2 regions of the Rhizobium sp. 10PS4 genome follow, and region 2 is predicted to be linked to the other one. Evidence: predicted binding sites of a transcription regulator. Region 2 holds the regulator's gene; the other holds the start of a gene.
What was found. Region 2 encodes LexA, which represses DNA repair genes until DNA is damaged. Its sites were predicted from a motif close to TGTTCNNNNTGTGTTCNG; they were not measured.

Region 1: a site for LexA is predicted at 2,114-2,131, ahead of RWJ89_RS28045 (ImuA family protein). Genes of this name have one in related genera too.

Annotation. Positions count from the first base shown of each region.
Region 1 covers NZ_JAWDIW010000016.1:131,276-135,507, forward strand. Annotated here, with positions in the region: gene RWJ89_RS28035 (SOS response-associated peptidase) at 9-782, opposite strand; gene ligD (non-homologous end-joining DNA ligase) at 846-1,910, opposite strand; gene RWJ89_RS28045 (ImuA family protein) at 2,192-2,944, shown strand; gene RWJ89_RS28050 (Y-family DNA polymerase) at 2,865-4,232, shown strand, end outside.
Region 2 covers NZ_JAWDIW010000004.1:201,353-205,584, reverse strand. Annotated here, with positions in the region: gene RWJ89_RS09060 (ComEC/Rec2 family competence protein) at 1-1,056, shown strand, start outside; gene lexA (transcriptional repressor LexA) at 1,037-1,756, opposite strand; gene RWJ89_RS09050 (VOC family protein) at 1,955-2,851, shown strand; gene kdsA (3-deoxy-8-phosphooctulonate synthase) at 2,848-3,693, shown strand; gene eno (phosphopyruvate hydratase) at 3,938-4,232, shown strand, end outside.

The DNA of each region.
Region 1 (4,232 bases), on a different contig from region 2:
TTCAGGCGTCAAAGCAGACTGCCCTGTTCGACCAGCTCTCCGGATTTCGACACGATCGTGGACCCGTACGGTTCACGTGAGGAGATGATCAGCGCATCATTCGGTACCGGACGGGCGAGCTCCTTGGCCTCATCCCACCGCGCCCGCATCCAGATGTCGGTCTCTTCCTTCGTCAGCAACAGGACCGGCATCGCCTTTCCATGGATCGGCTTCACCAGGTCGTTCGGATCCGTGGTCAGAAACCCATAGAGATCGTCAGTCGTCAGGCCGTCCCTGACCTTTCGGACACTTCGCCATTGCGGCACATGGATGCCGGCAAAGAACATCAGCGGCTTACTTTCGTCGCGGGCAAACCAGGCATTGGGCACGTTTCCGCCATCCTCCTGGCTGGCCGGATCCGGTTCCGCGAAACTGGTGACCGGAACGAGGCACCTATTTTCGACGCCAAACCATCGTTTCCAGTGCGGAAAACTAAGCTTGCGCACGTTGGTCGTGCCGCGGTCCGCCTCCATGCGGATCAGCTCTTCGAGATCGAAAGCCTTGCCCTTTGCCGCAAGTTTGTCGGCTTTTGCTTTGGCCGCCTTCTCGAGCGCGAAGCGCGGCGAGAGCAGTCCCCAGCGCGCATGGACCAGTTGCTTCTTGCCGTCGGCGGTGTTGCGGACGATCGGCCCCATCTGATCTGGGTTCATCTGGTAGGCGGGCATCAGGTTGATCAGGCTTTCGGCGTCCTGGGCCCATTTGGCGACCCAGTCCTTGTCTTCCATGCGATAAAGATTGCACATTGCAGGCCATCTACTCCGCTTGAGCTCGAATGGCGGACAATCTAGCGCATGGCGCTGATTTCGCTAGTCGAGCCGGAAGACGTCGGCATTGTCCTGGCGTTCTCGCAAGCCCTTGTAGGAGGGATGACGGAGTTTCCCATCCGACGTCCACGCGCGAAACTCGATCTCGGCGATCAGGGTAGGCTGGACCCAGGCGATATCGGCGCTTCCGGAATAGGACAGGGGCGGCTGCTTTCGCTTCCATCGCAGCATGTCCAGCATCTTCCGCAACCTTATGATCTCGGCTTGCCTGAAGCCCGTGCCGACGCTTCCGACGTGGACGAGATCACCATCGCAATACGCAGCAAGCACCAACGAGCCGAAGCCGGCAGGCGACGCCGCCGACCTCTCATAACCGACAATGAAGAAGGCCTCGCTCTGGATGCATTTGACCTTTACCCAATCTCCGGTCCGACCCGAGCGATAGGGCCGGTCGAGGTGCTTGCCGACGATGCCTTCCAAGCCGAGGCGGCAGATATGCTCCAGCAGGACAGCTGGTTCGCCATCAAGTGTTTCCGATAGCCTGATGGCGCCGACCTGGCCATTCCTTGGGCCGTCTAACGTGTCCTCGAGCAGGTGTCGGCGGGACCGGTATTCGATACCGCGCAGGTCGTGCCCGTCCAGATAAACAAGATCGAAAGCATAAAGGATGGCGTTAGAGGCGCGGTTGCCCGCTTGTTTGCCGGATGCGCCCAGCGATTGCTGCAGCAGCCCAAAATCCGGCCGACCCTCTTCGTCGAGCACGACCGCCTCGCCGTCGATGATCATCGTCGCCGGCCCGAGCGCGCGGGCGGCCTGCTCTATCGCCGGAAACCGATGCGTCCAGTCATGGCCGCCGCGGGTGAGGATCCGGATCCCTTGCGGCTCGATATGGACGGCAAGGCGATAGCCATCCCATTTCAGCTCCCAGCTCCACTCGCTTCCCTTTGGGGGACGGGACTTCAATTGCGCCAGCACAGGCTCGACGCGCTCAGGCATGGGATCGAAAGGGAGCTGTGGCTGGGCTGGATTTCGCTTGCCTCGCGGCCGGGAACGGATCGGGGCCTCGGTGTCACGAAGGAGAGGTTTTGATCTCGGAGGCTTCGGCATCCCGACAGTTCAGCAGAAAAATCTTAAAGACACTGTGACGATACCGACTTGTCCCCGCAATTCACACAAAGGGATTAGCGCTCACAAAGGCTCGGAAAAAAATACGCAGCCGCTATTGGGCTGATTCCCATGGGTATTCTGCTGATTTCTAATGTTCAGGATAATATTCCCATTCCTCCGGTTGCTTGACTCTTTAATTGCGTCGGAACAGAAAGAGAACATCTGCATTCTGTCTGACATGATGTCGGCCGCCAACACGACCTTGAAGGGAGCCGTGAACGATGACTGCTGCCCGTCAAAGGGTGATTTCCGATCTGCGCGAGCGCATTGCCTCGCTGGAGGGCGTGTCAGCCAGAAAGGCTGGCTGTCTCTCCTTCGGCGTGCCGGAAATCGATGCTGTCCTGCCGGGAGGTGGTCTGGCCTATGGCGCGCTGCACGAATTTGCCGGCGGCGGGTCGGGCACGGTGGATGGTGCGGCGGCGGCGCTCTGTGCCGCTGGCATCGCGGCCCGCACCAAAGGCCCGATCGTCTGGTGCCTGACGCGACCGGACCTGTTTTTTCCGGCACTCGCCCAGGTCGGCCTCCATCCCGACCGGGTGATCTTTGTCGAATCCGACCGGGAGGAAGACGTCCTGGCAAACATGGAGGAAGGGCTGTCCTTTGGTGGGCTCGGCGCAGTCGTTGGTGAACTCGTTCGCCTGCCGATGGTCAGCTCGCGCCGGCTGCAGCTGGCGGCCGAACGGACCGGGACAATGGCGCTCGCGGTCCGACGCTGGCGGCGACAGACGGAGGCGAATGATTTCGGGCAGCCGACGGCGTCGACCACGAGGTGGCGGGTGAGCGTCATGCCGTCGGAGGAATTGCCAGTGCCGGGTGTCGGAAGGGCCCAATGGTTGCTGGAATTGATGCGCGTGAAAGCGGGTGAATGTGCTGAGTTTCTCGTGAGGGCGTGCGATGACAAGGGTCGTCTCGATCTATCTTCCAGATCTGCCGACGGATCGCATTCGTCGCGCCGATCCCTCTATTCCGCCTGAACAGGCGATCGCCGTGATCGCCAGGAGCGGCTCGAAGCGCTGGGTGTCGGCCGCCGACGCAGCCGCCAGGAAAGCCGGGGTGCATGTCGGTATGCCGGCGGCGAAAGCACAGGCGCTGTTTCGCGGCCTGATGCTGATCGATGCGGATCCTGCAAAGGATGCCGCAGCACTCGAACGCATTACCCTTTGGGCGCTGACGCTCTATTCCCCGATCGTCGCAGTCGATGGGATCGACGGGATCGTCATGGACACCGAGGGTGCCGATCACCTGCAGGGCGGCGAGCTCGCCATGGTGACCAAGATCGCCAATCAGTTCCTGGCAAAAAAACTCACTCCCCGTGTCGCGATCGCCGATACCTGGGGTGCAGCCCACGCCTGTGCGCGTGCCATCAGCCGCGAAACGGTCATCGTGCCTTCAGGTGAGACTGTTCGCGCCGTCGAAAGACTGCCGATATCGTTGCTGCGCCTTCCCGGGAAAGTCGTCAGCGATCTGCGCACGCTTGGCTTCCAGACGATCGGCGAATTGGCCAATACGCCGCGTGCGCCGCTGACGCTGCGCTTCGGGCCGGAAATCGGCCGGCGGCTCGACCAGACATTCGGCCGATTGTCGGAGCCGATCGATCCGATACGCACCGCCGAGCTCGTCGAAGTGAGCCGCGCCTTTGCCGAACCGATCGGTGCTGCCGAGACCATAAACAAGTATGTCGGTCGTCTGGTCGTACAACTGATCGAGGAATTACAGAAACGCGGCCTTGGCGTTCGCCGGGCGGATCTGATCGTCGAGAAGGTCGACGGGACGCGGCAGGCAATCCGCGCCGGCACGGTCAAACCGGTGCGCGATGTCGCCTGGCTGACGAAGCTGTTTCGCGACCGGACGGAGAAGATCGAGCCCGGCTTCGGGATCGAGAAGCTCATCCTGGTTGCGGTCATAGTCGAGCCGCTGGAGGAGCGCCAGAAATCCTCCTCGCTGGTCGAGGAGGAAGTGAAGGACGTGACACCGTTGATCGATATCTACGGCAACCGCGGCCAGCGTGTGTATCGGGTGGCACCGGTTGCCTCCGACGTGCCCGAACGCAGCATCCAGCGGATCAGTCCTGCTGCCGACCCGGTCGAGGTCACCTGGGTCAGCCATTGGCGCCGGCCTGTCCGGCTGCTGGCCCGTCCCGAGCTGATCGAGGCGATCGCCTTGCTGCCGGACCGGCCGCCGGTCTCGATCACCTGGCGCGGCAAGCGCCGGAAGGTCAAGCGCGCCGACGGCCCGGAACGGATTTTTGGCGAGTGGTGGCAG
Region 2 (4,232 bases):
CCGTTCGTTACGGTTGCCGGTTTCTTCGGCGGCGTCTTCCTGACCTCGCTGATCGGCGGTTTTTCAACCGCGCTGTTTTCGATCGAGCATTTTCATCGCCTGACCGCCTACGGCCTGCCGGCAAACCTCGCGACAATGCCGATCATCTCCTTCATCATCATGCCGGCAGGTCTGCTGGCGATGCTGCTCATGCCTTTCGGTCTGGATGTTTGGGCTTGGAAGATCGTCGGATTCGGCCTCGATTTGGTGATCGCGGTTGCAAAGACGGTGTCCGGCTGGGGTGGCAATATCGACGTGGGCCGCTTGCCCGCCTGGTATTTCGCCGTCGCCGTGGCAGGCTTTCTGCTGCTGACGCTGCTCCGCACCCGGTTGCGCCATGTCGGCACATCGATTATCGCGGTCGCAACGCTCATCCTGCTGCTTCTGCCGGGTCCCCGTCCGCCGGATCTGGTGATTTCGGAGGATGGCAGTCTCGTCGCGGTCGTCGCGGCGGCGGCAATGGCTTCCAACCGTGAAAGACCGCCGGACTTCATCTTCGACCAGTGGCAGAGAGCGCTGGTCCTGCCGGGGCATAATCCGCCGAAGATGCTGAATGGTCCTGCTATCCCGCCTGAGGGAGAAGACCGCCGCGTCAGGCTTTCCCGCGATCAGCAGAACGAAGCAAGGACCGCGATGCGGACGGCCGCAGCGGCCGGTGACGCAAACCGCTTTTCCTGCGTCAAGAAGGCCTGGTGCACATCAAGGCTTGGCAATGGTCAGGTGGTAACCGTCATCGACAATGCCGCCTATCTCGGCCCGGCATGCGACGCGGCCGATATCGTCGTGACGTCCGTGCGCCTTCGCTTCAACAACTGCCGCTCAGGTGCAACGCTCTTCACCGGCGAGACGCTGCGCAGGACCGGATCCGTCGAGTTGCGCTTCACGGACGCCGGCCCGGAGGTGGCAACCGCCTTCGATTCATTGTCGCGGCCATGGATGCGCCATCGCGCCTATGACTGGCGCAGCAACAGTTTTACCGAATCCGGCCTGGCCAATGTCAGTGATAGCGGCGAATGAGACCGACGAGCTTGCCCTGAACCTTGACGCGGTCCGGCCCGAAAATCCGGGTCTCGTAAGCCGGGTTGGCCGCTTCCAGCGCGATCGAGGCGCCCTTGCGGCGGAAGCGCTTGAGTGTCGCTTCTTCGTCGTCGACCAGAGCAACGACGATGTCGCCGGGACTTGCGGTGCTGCCGTTGCGGATGATCACGGTGTCGCCATCGAAGATGCCGGCGTCGATCATCGAATCGCCCTTGACCTCCAGCGCATAATGTTCACCGGAACCGAGCATGTCGGCCGGAACGACGATGTCATGGGTGTTGTTCTGGATCGCCGAGATCGGCACACCGGCAGCGATTCGGCCCATGACCGGCACCGAGACCGAGTTGCCGTTGTCGGCGACGGGTTTTGCGGGAGCAGGAGTGGCGACCGGCTGCAGTTTGCCAAGGCTACCCTCGATGACGCTCGGCGAAAAGCCGCGCCGGGGCTGAATGCTGGGGCTGTAGGCCTCCGGAAGCTTGATGACCTCGATCGCGCGGGCGCGGTTCGGTAGGCGGCGAATGAAGCCTCGCTCCTCAAGCGCAGTAATCAAGCGATGAATCCCGGACTTGGAGGCGAGGTCCAGGGCATCCTTCATTTCGTCGAAAGATGGCGGAACGCCGGATTCCTTCATGCGCTCATGAATGAAAAGGAGAAGCTCCTGTTGTTTGCGCGTGAGCATCGACGTTGTGACCTCGTGATTGAAACAAATCCAGAACAGACACTATATGTTCCATATGTGTTCCGCAAGTAGCTAAATTTCCGTAAAACTTGGCGCCAACTCGTTGAGATTTTTATTTTCATTCGCCGGATTGGCACAGAAGTCTTGCATTGAGGGACGCGCCATCGCACATCTCTTGCCGTTTCCAGGAGGGATATCATGAACGCGCATTCCGCCAAACCGCACCCGCTGGATCATGTCGTGCTGCCGGTCGTCAACATCGATCTGGCGCGCGAGAGGCTCGGCAAGCTCGGCTTCACCGTTGCCGCCGATGCGTGCCATCCCTTCGGAACGGAGAATGCCTGCGTCTTTTTTGCCGACAAGACCTATCTGGAGCCGCTCGGGATTGCGAACGTCGAGGAGAGCAACGCATCTGCGCGCCAAGGTAATGTCTTCACTGCCCGCAACCAGGCCTTCCGTTTCCGCTGTGGCGAGGAGGGGCTCTCGGGGCTGGCTTTCGGCAGCAAGGATGCCGGCATCGATCATCAGGATTTCGTCGGCAACGGATCGAGCGCTGGCGAGATGCTGCAGTTCACCCGGCCGATGACGATGCCGGACGGTTCCGAGACGATTGCCGGCTTTAAGCTGGCTTTCGCCGGCGACCTGCGCGCGCCTGATCTCCTGTTTTTCACCGTCGAGCGCGTCAATCCGCTACCGGCCGACCGCGCGGCGCTGGAGACGCATGCCAATGGCGTCACCGGCATAGTTGAGATCGCGCTTTGCACGCCAGAGCCGGCCGCCTTCGCTGCCTTCGTCAGCCTTGCCGTGGCGCAATCGGCAGTCGAGAAAACCGGTTTCGGCGTCGATATTGCGGCATCGAATGCGAAAATCAGCCTGATGACGCCGGAAGGGCTGGAGGCATATTTCGACGTCGCCGTCTCATCCGCAGATCGCGGCCTGCGCGGCCGGGCAATCCTCTTTGCTGTCGCCGATCTTGCCGTGACAGAAGCGCATTTGGCTGCTAACGGGGTGACATACACGCGCAAGAACAATCGCATTCTGGTGAAGCCCGCGCCCGGGCAGGGCACGCTCTTCGCCTTCGAGGAAACACGATGAGCACTGATACGAATTCCGAAGTCAGGATCGGCGAAGGCCAAGGCCAGGTCACCTTTTCCAATACCGGCCGTCTATCGCTGATTGCCGGTCCCTGCCAGATGGAGAGCCGCGACCACGCCTTCATGGTTGCCGGCACGCTGAAAGAGCTTTGCGGAAAGCTAGGCATCGGCCTCGTCTACAAGAGCTCCTTCGACAAGGCGAACCGCACCTCGCTCTCGGCCGAACGCGGTATCGGGATCGAAAAGGGCATGGAAGTCTTTGCCGACCTCAAGAAGGAATTCGGCTTTCCCGTCCTGACCGACGTTCATACTGCCGAGCAATGCGCGGAGGTGGCAAGGGTGGTCGATGTCCTTCAGATCCCGGCCTTCCTCTGCCGCCAGACCGACCTTCTCATCGCCGCCGCCAAGACCGGCCGCGTCGTCAATGTCAAGAAAGGCCAGTTCCTCGCCCCCTGGGATATGAAGAACGTTCTGAAGAAGCTCAATGCCAGCGGCAATCCGAACGTGCTGCTGTGCGAGCGCGGCGCCTCATTCGGTTACAATACGCTGGTCTCCGACATGCGTTCGCTACCGATCATGGCGGCGATGGGTGCACCCGTTATCTTCGATGCGACCCATTCCGTGGCGCAGCCGGGCGGGCAGGGCGAATCCTCCGGCGGTCAGCGGGAATTCGTGGAAACGCTGGCGCGCGCCGCAGTGGCTGCCGGTATTGCCGGTGTCTTCGTCGAAACCCATCAGGACCCCGATAACGCACCTTCCGACGGCCCGAACATGGTCTATCTCAAGGACATGCCGCGGCTGCTTGAAAAGCTGCTCGCCTTCGATGCGGTCGCCAAGGCTTGACGTTCAACAGCCTGACATGATCGTGCTATAGGCATGTCGCGCAAAAGTGTGCAGCGGTTTTGCGACAACGACATGCGGAAAGCCAAAGACCTAAAGCGTGGCAAGCGAATCTGAAAGATCGCGACGCGCTTTAGGCGAGATCCAAACGCGGTTCGAAGGCTGGAAACTGCAGCATTGTAATTTGCACGCCTTCGACTAAGACAGGTTTCGAACCGACTTATCATCCACCGAGCAGGAAGAACCCATGACTGCAATCACCGATATCATCGCCCGCGAGATTCTCGATAGCCGTGGCAACCCCACCGTCGAAGTCGATGTCTATCTCGAAGATGGCAGCATGGGCCGCGCGGCCGTTCCCTCAGGCGCCTCGACGGGCGCGCATGAGGCGGTCGAACTGCGTGACGGCGGCAAGCGCTATCTGGGCAAGGGCGTCGAAAAGGCGGTCGAAGCCGCCAACACCGAGATCTTCGACGCGATCGGCGGCATCGACGCCGAAAACCAGATCCAGATCGACAACATCATGATCGAGCTGGACGGCA